2 regions of the Streptomyces sp. NPDC005963 genome follow, and region 2 is predicted to be linked to the other one. Evidence: riboswitches for the same ligand, from Rfam matches in the RefSeq annotation. Region 2 holds a riboswitch; the other holds the start of a gene.

Region 1 (7,208 bases), on a different contig from region 2:
AAACCCCCACCGCTGCGCGCCCACACGACGGAGGCACCCCGGTCACATCGGACGACGTCCAGCGGCTCCAGGACATGTCCAAGCTGTTCGCCGATCTCTTGGAACGCTACGGGGGCGCCCACGCCCGTTCGATGCTGGCGGCCTACCTCACCGACGACGTCAGCCGCCTCCTGATCGCCCCCGCGCGACCCGAACCGCGCCGCGGCCTCTTCACCGGGGCGGCCCAGCTCACCCACATCATGGCGCGCATGACGATGGACACCGGCCAGCCCGCCCTGGCCCAGCGCTACTTCACCGCCGCCCTGAGCCTCGCCCGCGAAGCCGACGACCGGCGTCTCTACGCGATCACCCTGCGGGCCATGAGCCTCCAAGCCCTGCGCCTGGGATTTTCGACGCGGGCACGGCAGCTCGCCGACACCGCGATACAGACCGCGGGGCAGTCCACCGACCCGTCCACGCTGGCATTCCTCCTGAGCCAGCGGGCCGTCACGCACGCCCATGCCCAGGACCGACGGCAGGCCGTCATCGACCTCTCGGCCGCCGAAACGCAGCACAGCCGGGCGACCAGCCCGCCCGGCCCCTTCAGCGCCTACACCCGTCCCGGCCTCGACTACCAACGTGGTCTGGCCCTTCTCGCCCTCGGGGACAACGCCCAAGCCGCGCAGGCCCTCACCTCATCGGCCGCGTCCCGCGCCGAAGGTCGACGCAGGTCAACCGCTCTGACCCATGTCCGGCTCGCTTCGACACTGCTGCCCCTGGGCCGGCTGGAGGAGGCGTGCGTCCACTAGCACACGTTCCTCGACCACTATCCGAGTCTGCATCTGATCCCGGCGGATCAGGCGCTGACGCACCTGCGAACGTCCCTGCACGGATTTCGCGGTCAGCCGCACGCCGCGGCTGTTCTCCACCATGCGCGCGCCGTTACTCGTACGAAATCGCGGTGATGTCCAACCCGCGATGCGCATGCGTCCAGGAATCACGACGGCCCCCTGCCCGGTCAGTCGGCGGCGTCCCGGGCACCGTCGGCGGTGCGGTCGAGGAGGCCGCAGTCTCCGCACTTGGCGCCCGCCGGGGCCCGGTAGTAGAGACAGCAACTGCGGCGCCTGAACGTCAGCTGCGGGCCGGTGACCTGGCCGGTACCGGCGAGACGCCGGGTGCGCAGCAACTCGTCCACGAGGGCGGTGAGCGGCCCCCGCACACCGGGATGGGCGGCGAGGATCGCCCGGCTCGCCTCGACCAGTGCGGACGCCGCGTTGCCGTCGAGGAGCCGGGGCGCCACCTTCACCCGCAGCCCGTCCCGCAGCACATCCAGCTGCCCCGTCATCACGGATCCGTACAGCTCCTCGGCCAGCCGGGGCACCCGCTGCGCGTACTGTCCGGTGGCGTGGGGCAGCCGTAGGGCCGGGCCCTCGTCCGCACGCTGGAGCCCCGACAGATCGGGGACGATTCCGTGCAGGACCGTGCACGCCAGCACCGGTGACCACAGCCGGGCCGCGTGCCCGAGTTGGGCTATCGACGCCCCGAGCCGCGGCTCGGGGCTGCGGTGCCGGGCCGCCGTCGCGGCGACCAGGTCCGGGAACCCGCGGGCGTACGACTCGGTGACGGGGTGCCAACCCCGGTCCGGGCCGCCCAGCCGTACCGCGAAGAAGCCGCCCAGCCCAGCCACGTCGCGCAGCGCGGCCTCTACCTCCGTGCTCGGAGGCGTCTTGGGTGCCCGGTGGGCTCGGGACGCCGTCATGTCCGGTCCGGCAGCTGTTCCGCATCTGTCAGCAGGGTGATGTGCGGGGTACCGGTACGGGGGTGCGCGGTGACCTCCGCCTCGACCCGGTAGACGTCCGCCAGCAGTCCGGTCGTCAGCACCTCGGCGGGGGAACCGAGCGCGACCACCCGGCCGGCCTCCATGACACAGATGCGGTCGCAGAACGCGGCGGCGAGGTTGAGGTCGTGCAGGGCGACCAAGGTCGTGACCCCCAGCTGACGCACCAGCCGCAGCACATCCAACTGATGACGCAGGTCCAGATGGTTCGTCGGTTCGTCCAGCACCATGGTCCCGGTGCGCTGGGCGAGCGCGCGGGCGATCAGTACCCGTTGCTTCTCCCCTCCGGAGAGCCGTTCGAACGGCACGGGGGCCAGCGGTGTCACATCGAGGCGTGCCAGCGCGTCCGCGACGACCGCCCGGTCGTCGGCGTCATCACCGGCGAACGCCCGCTTGTGCGGGGTCCGGCCCATCGCGACCACGTCGTACACGGACAGTTCGAAGTCCCCGGCGCTCTCCTGGAGAACGGCGGCGAGCCGCCGCGCCAACCGTTTGCCGGGCAGTCCCCACACATCGTCGCCGTCCAGGAGGACCCGACCCGATGTGGGACGCAGTGTCCGGTACACCGTGCGCAACAGGGTCGACTTGCCGGCGCCGTTGGGACCCGCGAGCCCGACCACCTCCCCCGGTGCCACGCGCAGCGAGACTCCGTCCACCAGCGCCCGGCCGCCCATGACCACCGACACCTCTTGGAGGTCGAGCAGACCGGGCGTACGGCCCTGATGCCCCGTCAGCGGTGTCGTCATGAGGTCCTCCGTCGCATCAGCCAGAGGAAGAACGGTCCGCCGACGAGCGCCGTGAGGATGCCGACGGGCACCTCCTCCGGGCTCATCAGGGTCCGTGCGGCCAGATCCGTCATGATGAGGAACGCCGCGCCCAGCAGCGCCGCTGCGGGCAGCGCCCGGCGGTGGTCGGCGCCCACCAGCAGCCGCACCACATGCGGCATGATCAACCCGACGAACCCGATCTGCCCGCTGACCGCCACGATGGTGCCGATCATCAACGCCACCAGGGTGAACAGCGCGGCACGGAACCGGTGCACATCCAGCCCCAGCGCGGTCGCCGCCTCCTCACCGGCCAGCAACAGATTCAGCGGGCGGGTCACCCCGAGCAGCACCGCCGTACCGGCGAGCACCACCACGGCAGGTAGCCACACCATCGGCCAGGTCGTGCCCGCCAGGCCGCCGAGCATCCACCGCAGAGCCGACTGGGTCTTGTGCGGGTCGTTGGAGGTGACGATCAGGAAACTCGCCAGCGCGGAGAGCACCTCCGCCGTCGCGACCCCCGCCAGCACCAGCCGGATCGTGGTCATCCGACCGCCCGACCTGGCCAGGAAGTACACCGCGACCAGCGCCGCGAGTGCCCCGGCGAAGGCCGCCACCGGCAGGGTCACAAACCCGAACACGGTGATGTTGAGGACCAGTACCGACACCGCGCCGACCGATGCGCCCGATGAGACTCCCAGCAGCATCGGATCGGCCAGCGGATTGCGGACGAGCGCTTGGAGCGCCATGCCGGAGACGGCGAGGCCCGCGCCGACCACCCCGGCCAGCAGCACCCGGGGCAGCCGTACGTCCAGCACGATCGTCTCGCGGACCGGGGTCCAGGTGACCTCGGCGAGTCCAGGATGCACGTGGTGCAGAACGATCGCCCAGACCTGCCCGGCCGGGACCTTGATGGATCCGACCGCGATCCCTGCGGTCGCCGCGAGGACCACCAGGGCAGCCAGCACGGCGAGCACCAGCCCGTACGGTGGCCGGCCCCGGCCGCCCGCCGCGGCGGTGCCCGGCCCGGGAGCCTCGGCGACGGTGTCGAGGACAACGTTTCCCGAGGCCCGGGGGGCGCCCGTCACTGGAAACGGTCCGGGTGCAGCTGACGGGCCAGCGACTCCACGCCCGCCGGTACCCGCACCCCGAGCACGGTCGACGACAACGGGAGCACGGCGAACCGCTTGTTCTTGATGGCGGGCACGTCCTGGAGCGCCGGGTGTGACAACAGGAACTTCTTCTTGGCCGCCAGGGGTTGGTCCCCGTAGTCATAGATCACGACGACCTCGGGGGCGCGTTCGGCGACCTGCTCGAACGAGACGTCGCCGAACTGCTTGTCCAGATCGGCGAAGACGTTTACCCCGCCCGCCTCCTTGATCATCTCGTTGCCGACGCCCGCACCGCCCGCGGTGAACGCCGTCTTGTCGCCGCTGTCGTACACGAACACCTTGAGCGCATCGACCGCGCCGAGCTTCTTGTCGACCGTGCCGAGCGTCGCTTCGGCCTTCTTGACCTCGCGCTCCGCCCGCTCCGGAACCCCGAATATCTTCCCGATGCCGCGGAGTTCCTCGCCAATCATCGCCATCGTCACCGGCCCTGACGGGCACTCCTCCACATTGAGGTGGGAGTCGACGCCCGCTTTGGCGAGCGCGGCCCGGCTGCGGCCCTCCTTCTCGTCGAAGGTGCTCGCGAACCCGGCGTAGGCGAAGTCCGGTTCGGCGTTGAGCAGTACCTCGAAGGAGGGGTACTCCTTCGAGAGCACTTTGATCCCCTCGTAGGCTTCCTGGTACTCGGGGAGGATCTTGTCGTCGAGATAGGCGGTGCCCACCATCGACTTCTCCAGACCGAGGGCCAGCAGCACTTCCGTTGCGTGCTGGTTCAGCGTCACCGCGCGCTGCGGCGGACGCTCGTAGGTCGTCTTCACCCCGCAGTTGGTCACGGTGACGGGGAAGCCCTCGGCTGCGGATCCCGAGGCGGCCGGATCGTCCCGGTCGGTCGATGTGCCGCCACCGCAGCCCGCCACCAGGAAGGCAGCAGCGGCCAGCAGGGACAGGGAGCGTCTTGCCATGATGTGGTCGGTCCTCTCACCGCGGACGCCTGATGCGCCGCGGTCGGTTGGAAGGGTTCAGCGAGGGTCGGCGGAGGACGCTCCACGGACCCGCCGTGGCGGATCGAAGGCGTACAGACCGAGGATCTCCGGCAGCGGGGCCACTCCGGGGCCGCCCGCCCGTACCCAGTCGACGATGTCGTCGGTCGCGGCTGAGTCGTTGACGAGGCCGAGCCAGACAGGACGGGCACCGGCGGCACGTCCCGCGGCGGAGGGCTGGACGACGACCACATTCGCCTGGTCGCAGACGTCCAGACACTCGGAGATCCGTACCGGCAGGTCCCGGCTCAGCACGGCGACCTGCGCCGCGTGATCGACACCGGTCACCTTTGCGCTGCCGCAGCAGCAGTCCCGGCACACGACGACCCGGCACGGCACCGGAGTCCCGGAACGTTGCCCTTCGGGCATCCCGACTCACCCTCCCCTCTGGGGAGATCCGCCCCAGTTCTGTCGAGGAGGCGACCGCGTGAGTCTCCTGGCTCTCGGGTCAAGGCTCGCCCCGGCCTTCCCACCCGCGTAGGGGCAGTGGTCTGTTCGGGGTCCGCTCGCCGATCACAGTGGCGGGACCGCACCGGATTCACACCGGTTTCCTCGATCCGCCGTCGCCTTTCGGCGTCATCATGACAGACCGCGCCGCCGGATCGTATGCCTGGGCCGCAGTTGAAGCGGAGGTCACACGGCGAAGACGCCCGCCGGGTGGCGGAATCCACTGCTCGACGGCGCGCCGCCCCCTGATCCTTCCCGGATCAGGTGGTGGATCCGGGAAGGATGTGCGCGGCGATGAGTCTCGGCATGGAGTCGGGTCCGTACCAGCGAGTCCCATCGAACAGCACTCAAGGAGAGCACGATGACGGTCACCTACACATTCGACGTCTTCTCCAGCCTGGACGGCTTCGGGTCCTACAGCGGTGGGGACTGGGGCGGCTACTGGGGCAAGCAGGGACCCGAGCTCCTCGACCACCGCCTCGCCCAGTACGGCCCGGAGCAGCGGATGGTCCTCGGGGCCAACACCTACCGGGAGTTCGTGGAGCTGCTGGGCCCGGGCGCCGAGGGCTCCGGTGGGGGTGACCCGTGGGTCACGCGGATGCGGAGCCTGCCGATGACGGTGGTGTCGACGACGCTGGTAGAACCCCTCGACTGGCCGGGGGGCGCGAACGTCGTGCGCGGCGATGCCGTCGACGTCGTTGCCCGGCTCAAGGAGGAGTCCGCGGTACCGTTGCGCTCACACGGCAGCCTGTCGATGAACCGGGCGCTGCTGGCCTCCGGGCTGGTCGACCGCGTACAGCTGACGATCTTCCCGGTCATCACCGGTCAGACGGGTTCCGCCCCCGTCTTCCAGGGGGCTGCCGACTTCGACCTTGAGCTGATCGAGCACAGGACGCTCGACCGCCACATCCAAGAACTCGTCTATCGGCCCACTCCCCACGTCTGATGTGCTTGCCCATCAGATCTCCTCCACGCCCCCGGCTCGCCCCACTGCTCCCATGGGGAGGGCGGCGACGCCCTGAGAGGAAGCCGTGTGGGCTCAATCCCGTGGAGCGGTCTCTCTGTTGAGCTTCTGTCAGACCCCCGTGTCATGGTGTCCATGAACGCCGGCCAGTGTGTCCACCTCGGTATCGACCACAGCCGCGAAGCTGTTGAAGGAGTGCGCACCCATGCCCGGAACCGACGCCATCCGCACCTCTCTGGCAGCCGTCGCAGTCCACGGTCATCGGGCCGGCCCCGGCTAACCGATCTTCTAGCCCGCGGCCGAGTGCATGCCTCTGGCGCGGGCGATCTTCGTCGACGCGTCGGAGCCGAGGAAGTCGAGGACGTCCCGGGCCAGGCCCGGTTGGGCGGAGGTGGCCAGTACGGCCCCGCTGAACGTCGAGCTGATCGCGGTGTCGCCCGGCAGCGGTCCGATGACGACGACGTCCGGCAGGTCCATCAGCTCGCTGTGCTGTTGGAAGGCCAGGTCGGCCCGGCCCGACGACAGCAGACTGCCCGCGGGAACGCCCGGCGGTGCTTGGACGAGCCGGTCATGGAGCACTCCGGTGAGGTTCAGACGGGTGATCAGATCGACGAGCGCCGTGCCGCTGGGGCCGGTGGAGTAGGCGATCCTCTGCGCGCTCAGCAGGGCGGCCCGCAGGTCGGCTTCCGACTCCAATGACGGAACCGATGCTGTCTTCGGCACGGCGGCGACGACCTGGGAGACCCACAGCGGACGGACCGTACCGCCGAGGAGGAAACCCTCCGCTTCCAACTGGGCCAGCGCTGCATGGGCGAGCACGAGCAGGTCCGCCCCGGCGCCCCCGCGCACCCTGCGGGCGATCTCGATCCCGCCCGCGGATGCGAAGTGCACCGGGATCCTGTGGTCGAGTCGGATGCGTTCGGAAAGCTCGGTCACCACCGGCCGCGTCGCCATCGAGGACAGCCCAGAAATCTGTTGTTCCACGTCTCCTCCTTGCTGTCGGGCAGATGGTACGGCGCGCGATCGAGCAGCTCAACGCCGGTCTGCGAGACTTTCCACGTGAGCACA
Region 2 (7,208 bases):
CGGGTCCCCCGTGCCGCTCAGCAGGTGTCCCATCCGGTGGTCCCGGTCGCAGCAGTCGAAGGAACCTCGCCTCCGAGGGACTGCACCACGACAGGCCATCGGTCGGGGCCGTCGCCGTCGACCCGCCAGCAGTACCGGTTAGGCGGTGTCTCTTTGATTGGTTGGTCAGTTGATCGGGTGTGTCCGTCCGCTGCGTGATCACTGCTGTGATGTGGGACCGGATCGAGCCGCTGATACCGGCCGATCCGGCCCACGGGCGACCGTGGGCCGATCACCGCCGCACCCTTGAGGCCATCTCGTACAAGTACCGCACCGGCTCGCTTTACCAGACGAACTCGGGCCATTCCAGACCCCTCACACACGGCTGATGGGGTGGGCAGCGAACGGAGCCTGGGAACGGATCCTCGCCGCGGTCCTGGCAGTCTCAGACGACGACGGCGACATCGGCTGGACCGTCTCGAGCGACAGCCACGCGCGACCTCTTGGATGACCGGCGGGGTTGCGCGCCCCGTTATCGGTTGAGGATCTCCTCGGCCTTGTCGGCCACCTGCTTGGCCTGGATGTCGCGGCCCTTGCCGTTGGGGTGCGCGTACCAGGGGATCTTGGTGCCGAGGAGTTCAAGCTGGGAGTCTTCCAGCAGGCCGCCGATGCCCCGGTCGGCGCCGTCACACGCCGTGTTGGCGCCGGTGCTGGCGTAGAGGTCGACGAAGTCGGCGCCGCCTTCGGCGTCGGCGGCGACCTTCTTCATGGCGTCGTTCAGCCGCTTCTGGATCTGGTCCAGGACCGGCAGGGCGTCCTGGGGGATGTCGGCGAACGGCAGCTGTGTCTGACCGGGCGCCGTGGTCGAGCACTTGGTGGTGTCCTCGGGCACGAGCCTGGGGTAGCCGACCAGGACGCGCTTCGCGTCGGGGGCGAAGTAGCCGATGCGGTCGAGCAGCTCCTCCAGCTCCGCACCGACCCGCTCGAACTGACCGTCCAGCCACTGCTTTCCGTCCCCGGACTCGAAGAACTCACCGCACTTGGCGGCTGGCTCGTCCCCGTCCACCGGGTCTCCCGGCAGGAGAGAGGGCTTCCGGAGCTCGTCGGAACACTGCTTCAGGATGCGGCTGAAACCCAGTGTGTTGCCACCCAAGCTTCCCACGGTCAGCTGGGTGTCCTGCTTGAGCGCGTCCTGTTGCGGCGGGAGCTCGCCGGCGCCGAAGGGCAGCTCCTGCTTCTCCCAGAAGTGGTGGACGAGGGCGCCTCCGCAGGAGACGTCCGCCTGGACGTCGAGCGTGATGCCCTTGTCGGCCAGGCTCCGGGCGGCGACGGCGGGATAGTTGTCCGTGGCCTGGAAACACCAGCCCCTCTCGCTGTCCGTGTTGTTCACGGGAGCGATGCCGAAGTTGGAGGTGTAGGAGTCGCCGAAGAAGACGGTCGGTACGGGGTCGGCGGGCGCCGCGCCGGCGCTTCCCGCCGGGCCGGCGAGCGCCAGGCAGCTGCCCAGTGCGACGGTCGCGGCGGTCAGCCGCCAGACCGCCGGGGATTTCGTCGTCTTACGCATGGCTGAAGACATGGCTGTGCCCTTTCGTTGGGGCCCACGAGGAGAGGCGAACGGAGTGAACACTCCGCATTCATTCATGCGCAGAATGTGATGATCAAGGATTGTGCGCCAAACGGGCAATTACCGGCCAGCCCCGCGCATACATCCATCTCTCCTGTTCAACAGGGGTGCCGCGAAGGTACGGCCGACGAGTTCGGATGTGATCACGACCCGATAGAGGAGCAGTCCCATCCGGCCGCCGCAGCCCGGGAAGCGTGACCGCACAATGAAGGGGCAAAGACGTCTGACGCGCAGTCGGCCATACGCACAGAGAAGCGTCCATCGAAGACAAGTTCAGCCGGCCAACGCTGTTGCCCCTGCACACCTGGCCAAAGTCTGCCGACGGAGAGTCGGACCCCACCCGACTCCTGACTCCGGCTGGAGGCGAAGGGGGTGGCTCTTGATTCATACGAGATCATTCGGACGCCGGGACTACCGCACCCCAACGGGACCAACACGAATGGAACGGAGCCCCGCACTGTTGAATCTCGTGAACATCTCACCAGGCGGAGACGGCCGAACGCCTACCGAAGCGCTATCCGCTCTTCCTTCAACACGGGACGCCAGCACTCCCTCCGCCGGCGACAAGCGCCGGCCTGTGCCCACAGCATCCTGCCGCCCGAGCTCCATGGCCAACGCTCCCGCGTACAGCAGATTGAAAGGCGGGTTCTGAGGGCCGTGTGGATGAGCTCCATGGTGGACAGTCAAGCGGGCACTGCACTGACAGTGGACGCTCTCAGGTGAGGCCCTGTACCGCGTAGAGGGCGCCCAGGGCCATGGCCAGCGTTCCGAGCAGCAGCCTCAACGACCTCTCGGGAAGCCTGGGTTGGAGGTGCGCCCCCACCGCGCCGCCGCACAGTCCACCGAGGCCGCAGACCAGTCCGAGGAACCAGTCAGGCGCGATGTTGTGACCCGGTGCGACGGCGGCGAGTACCACATAGGTGCCCGCGCCCACGAGGGAGGTGACGAACGTGCAGGCCAATGCGGCGGGGGCGACCCTGGCGACCGACATCCCCCGGCCCGCCAGGATCGGGCCGATCAGAGAGCCGCCGCCGATGCCGTAGATCCCACCGGCGGTGCCCACGGCCAGTGCCAGCAACACGGTGGGGCGGGAGCCGAGGTCGGGCCCTTCGGTGCGGTGCAGCGGACGTAGGGTGCGGATCCACAACCACAGACCGAGCGGCAACAGCAGTGCGGCGACCAGGAGTCGAAAGACCTCCGGACCGGGGATGGCAAAGACGCGGATCACCGCGCCGAGTACCACCCCCGGCACGGCGCCCGCGATCAGCAGCCCGGGCAGTCGGCCGCCCAACCCGCCTCGACGGTGGTACCGCAGCAATGCACCCGGCCCGGCGACCACGTTGTAGAGCAGATTGGTGGGCGTCACCGAAGGACTCGGCACCTGGAGCAGACTGAGCTGCACCGGCAGCAGGAACACCGCACCGGACACACCGACGGGTGCGGTCACGATCGATATTGCGAATCCGGCCGTCCATGCGAGCAGCCCGCCCGACCAGTCCACCCCGTCCCCCTTCGGATCACCGCCTTGAGTATCCACCAGGTCGTGGGCGGACGGGCCGACTGACGGGCTGGCTGGCTGGCTGGCTGGCTGGGACTAGAAGGCGGTCCAGGTGAACGCGACGTGGTCACCTGTCTTGATGCGGAACTGGCATCCGCCGACCGGGGTGGGTATGCCGTTCACCGAAATGTTCCAGTAGGCGGACGCCCCGCCGCTGACTCCCTTGATGGTGTCGACGGAGAAGTCATCGAAGGACGGGTACCAGGTCCCGTCCCACGTGAAGTGCCGCTTGCGGGCGGCGTCGTCGAGGGCTGCGGTCGGAGTGGGTACGGCGGTCGGGTACTGACCGCCGTTGGTGCCGTCGCAGGGGTGGGTGCCACCGGTCGCGGTGGTGACGTCGTGTCCCTTGGTTCTGATGAGGCCCTTGAAGAGGCGGCCTTCAGGTCCTTGGACGGTGAGCTTCACGAAGACCGGGGTGTTGGTACTGACGGTGGTGGTTGCAGGTGCCGCGTGGGCGAGGGGTGCGGCGGTGAGGGTGAGGCCGAGCACCGCGGTGAGGGTCGCGATACGGAGGGCGAACGTCTGGCGCACGAGGGTGCCTTTCCGATGGGGGCCGGCCGCGCGGCCCCCTCGGCCCGCTCGACGGCCCGCGTACCGCCGCACGGACGGACGCAGCCCGGGTACCGGACTCGGGGCTTCGCGCCGCAGACCGTGGCGGTGGGAAGCAGTGCACGCGCATCACGCTGGGCGCTCCGGCTCACGGCAGCCAACTGCCGTTCACGGTTGCAGGTCAGCGCCGGAATCCCACCGGCTTTCCCCAGTCGTGCACGCATTGAGTTGTCACCCCGGTCGGACCGGAGCCCACGCATCGTAGCCCGCCGCCGGAGTTCTTGGGATGATTCCCAACGAACTTGCTCCTTACAGGAGTTCGGCCAGTCCTTCTGCCTTCGACGAAGGGACCCTGTGGACCTCAACCGCATGTTGAGCGAGCTCGAAGAGCTCGTCCTGTGCGAATCGTTCTCGGCCGACCACCGGGCCGTTGCCCGCAGTGCGGCGACGGTCGCGGCGCAGGGCAGCCGATGGTTGGATGCAACGCCCGAAACCCTGGTGATCGGCGGGGTGACCCATCTGCGCTGGACCTTCGGTGTCCCCCGGGTGCTCCTGGTGGGGCACCACGACACGGTGTGGCCGATCGGCTCGTTGTCCGACCACCCCTGGTCGATCCGGGACGGCATCGCCCGTGGTCCGGGTGTCTTCGACATGAAGGCCGGGCTGGTGCAGATGTTCCACGCGGTGGGGAGTCTCTCCTCCCTCGACGGCATCCGGATCCTGGTCACCGGGGACGAGGAGGTCGGCTCGCGCACATCGAGGGAGTTGGTCCTGGACTCGGTGCGCGGGTGTGCGGCGGCCCTGGTCCTGGAGGCATCGGCGGACGGTGGGGCGCTGAAGACCGTACGCAAGGGCGTCTCGCGGTACGACGTCTCCGTACGGGGCAGAGCTGCGCACTCCGGACTCCAGCCGGAGAAGGGCGTCAATGCGGCAGTGGAGGCCGCCCACCAAATCCTCGCCCTCACGGAACTGGACGCATCGATGCGCGAGGGCCGACCGCACGGCCCGGAGGCCACGACCATCACCCCGACCCTCGTCTCCGCGGGCACGTCCGCCAACACGGTTCCCGACCGGGCGACGATCCGCGTCGACGTACGGGCCGCGAGCGAGGCGGCCCAGGCCCGGGTGGACGAGGAGATACACCGGCTCGTCGTACGGACTCCGGGTGCGGAGCTCATCGTCGAGGGCGGTCCGGTTCGGCCGCCGCTGGATCACGGTTCTTCGGCCGCGCTGTTCGCGGTGGCGCAGGGCGCGGCAGTTCGTCTCGGCATGCGACCGCTGTGCGCGGCGGCGGTCGGGGGCGCATCCGACGGCAACCTCACTGCGGGCGCCGGCGTTCCGACACTTGACGGGCTGGGCGCCGTGGGCGGCGGGGCCCATGCCGACGACGAGCACGTGGTGGTCTCGGAGATGCCTCTCCGGGCCGCACTGCTCGCCGAGCTGATCACTTCGGTGTGACGGGGCCGATCGCCCGGACAGGGGGCTGATACGGACTCGGGACACGAACGAGGGGGCCGCCCGCCTGGTTCGGCGAACGGCCCCCTGCTGTCCCTGTGGTTCCGCCCGGTCCCACTGGGTGGCGACCGGGCGGTACGGGTTTTCGTGTGCGCTAGGCGGAGCGTCGTACCCGGGCGGCCTTGCGGGCTTCGGCCGTACGGCGGGACTCGGCCGACCTACGGGAGGCGCCGCCCGCGCGGGCAGGCTGTCCGGGTCGGGTTCCGCGGCCCCGGAACGGAGCGCTGCCCGTCTTGGGTCGCTGTGCAGCGGGTGCACTGACGTTGATGGGGACGCCCGAAGGTGCCTGGGCGGCGGTGATGCGGGTCAACTCGGCTTCGCCCGAGCGCACCTGCGTGGTGTGCGGCGCGATGTCGGCGTCCGACATCAGTCGCGACATCTCACGCCGCTGGTCGGGCGTGACCAGGGTGACCACTCGGCCCGACTCGCCCGCACGGGCGGTCCGGCCGCCCCGGTGCAGATAGTCCTTGTGGTCCGCCGGCGGATCGACGTTGACGACCAGGTCGAGGTCGTCCACGTGGATGCCGCGGGCGGCGACGTTGGTCGCCACCAGCACGGTGACCTCACCGGACTTGAACTGCGCCAGGGTGCGGGTGCGCTGCGGCTGGGACCTGCCGCCGTGCAGTGCGGCGGCGTGGACGCCGACGCTCAGCAGGTGCTTGGTGAACTTGTCCACCGACCGCTTGGTGTCCAGGAACATGATCACGCGGCCGTCCCGGGCGGCGATCTCGGTGGCGACGGTGTGCTTGTCCGCCGCGTGGACGTGCAGGAGGTGGTGTTCCATCGTGGTGACCGCCCCAACGGAGGGGTCGACGGAGTGGACCACCGGGTCGTGGAGGTAGCGACGGACCAGGGTGTCGATGCTGCGGTCCAGGGTGGCGGAGAAGAACATCCGCTGACCCTCGGCGTTGACCTGGTCGACGAGCCGGGTGACCTGCGGCATGAAGCCCATGTCGGCCATCTGGTCGGCTTCGTCCAGGACGGTGATGCGCACCCGGTCCAGCCGGCAGTCGCCGCGCTCGATGAGGTCGTTCAGCCGTCCGGGGGTGGCGACGACGACGTCGGCCCCGGCGCGGAGCGCGGCGGCCTGCTTGCCGATCGACAGTCCGCCCACGAGGGTGGCCAGTCGCAGCCCGAGCGACCGGGCGTAGGGGGTGAGTGCCTCGTTGACCTGCTGGGCCAGTTCACGCGTGGGAACGAGGACCATGGCCAGCGGCTGGCGGGGGGTGGCGCGGTGTCCGGCGGTGCGGGCGAGGAGCGCCAGTCCGAAGGCGAGCGTCTTGCCCGACCCGGTGCGTCCGCGTCCCAGGACGTCTCGTCCTGCCAGGGCGTTCGGCAGGGTGGCGGCCTGGATCGGGAACGGCTCGGTCACCCCCAGGGTGGCGAGCGTCTTCAGGACCGGAGCGGGAAGCTCCAGCGCGTCGAAGGTGTCGACCGCCGGGAGTGCGGGAGTGATGGTGGTGGGAAGCTGGAAATCCTGCTTCGGCGCGGGGCGCGTGCGGGGGCGGCTGTTGGAGCCACCCTGGCCTTGAGAGCGGGGGTTACCGCTGCGGCCTGTTCCTGCGGGGGTGCGCTTGCGCGAAGGGGAGGAACGATTCGTACGATGTGGGCGCTGCATGGAGACCTTTCCCCGATATGGCGCGTATCGAGGAATCCCCCGGTGCAAAGAAACCGAATGAATCGCAGAAACGAGCCGAAATGCTGAAGACACGGGCCGTGCTGGTGCTGTAATAGCGCTACCAGGGCATCGGAATGTCAAGAACTCACGGTGGTGAGGGAGTTGCCATGAGGTCCCGGCCCTGCGCTGGCGAACCTCACGTACGGCAACAAACCAGGGCCCGCACCTCGGGTGCGGGCCCCAGTCGTCTAACGCTTTTTAACTTCAGGCGGGGACGATGTTCTCCGCCTGGGGGCCCTTCTGGCCCTGGGTGACATCGAAGTTCACCTTCTGGCCTTCCTGAAGCTCACGGAAGCCAGAAGTCG

Evidence for each region. A riboswitch is a leader RNA that binds a small molecule or an ion and turns the genes downstream of it on or off. The one in region 2 is predicted to bind cobalamin.
Region 1: another riboswitch for cobalamin. It lies ahead of ABZ348_RS01985 ((2Fe-2S) ferredoxin domain-containing protein); the one in region 2 lies ahead of ABZ348_RS29370 (DUF4430 domain-containing protein).

The regions. Positions count from the first base shown of each region.
Region 1 covers NZ_JBEXVD010000001.1:473,948-481,155, forward strand. The annotation lists gene ABZ348_RS01960 (hypothetical protein) at 1-788, shown strand, start outside; gene ABZ348_RS01965 ((2Fe-2S)-binding protein) at 998-1,738, opposite strand; gene ABZ348_RS01970 (ABC transporter ATP-binding protein) at 1,735-2,562, opposite strand; gene ABZ348_RS01975 (iron ABC transporter permease) at 2,559-3,560, opposite strand; gene ABZ348_RS01980 (ABC transporter substrate-binding protein) at 3,665-4,651, opposite strand; gene ABZ348_RS01985 ((2Fe-2S) ferredoxin domain-containing protein) at 4,709-5,098, opposite strand; cobalamin riboswitch at 5,159-5,283, opposite strand; gene ABZ348_RS01990 (dihydrofolate reductase family protein) at 5,538-6,122, shown strand; gene ABZ348_RS01995 (substrate-binding domain-containing protein) at 6,429-7,124, opposite strand; gene ABZ348_RS02000 (IclR family transcriptional regulator) at 7,200-7,208, shown strand, end outside.
Region 2 covers NZ_JBEXVD010000030.1:20,796-28,003, forward strand. The annotation lists partial or broken gene ABZ348_RS29355 (transposase) at 180-469, shown strand; gene ABZ348_RS29360 (SGNH/GDSL hydrolase family protein) at 512-1,555, opposite strand; gene ABZ348_RS29365 (TSUP family transporter) at 2,319-3,104, opposite strand; gene ABZ348_RS29370 (DUF4430 domain-containing protein) at 3,198-3,692, opposite strand; cobalamin riboswitch at 3,830-3,964, opposite strand; gene ABZ348_RS29375 (M20/M25/M40 family metallo-hydrolase) at 4,080-5,168, shown strand; gene ABZ348_RS29380 (DEAD/DEAH box helicase) at 5,320-6,843, opposite strand; gene ABZ348_RS29385 (cold-shock protein) at 7,108-7,208, opposite strand, start outside.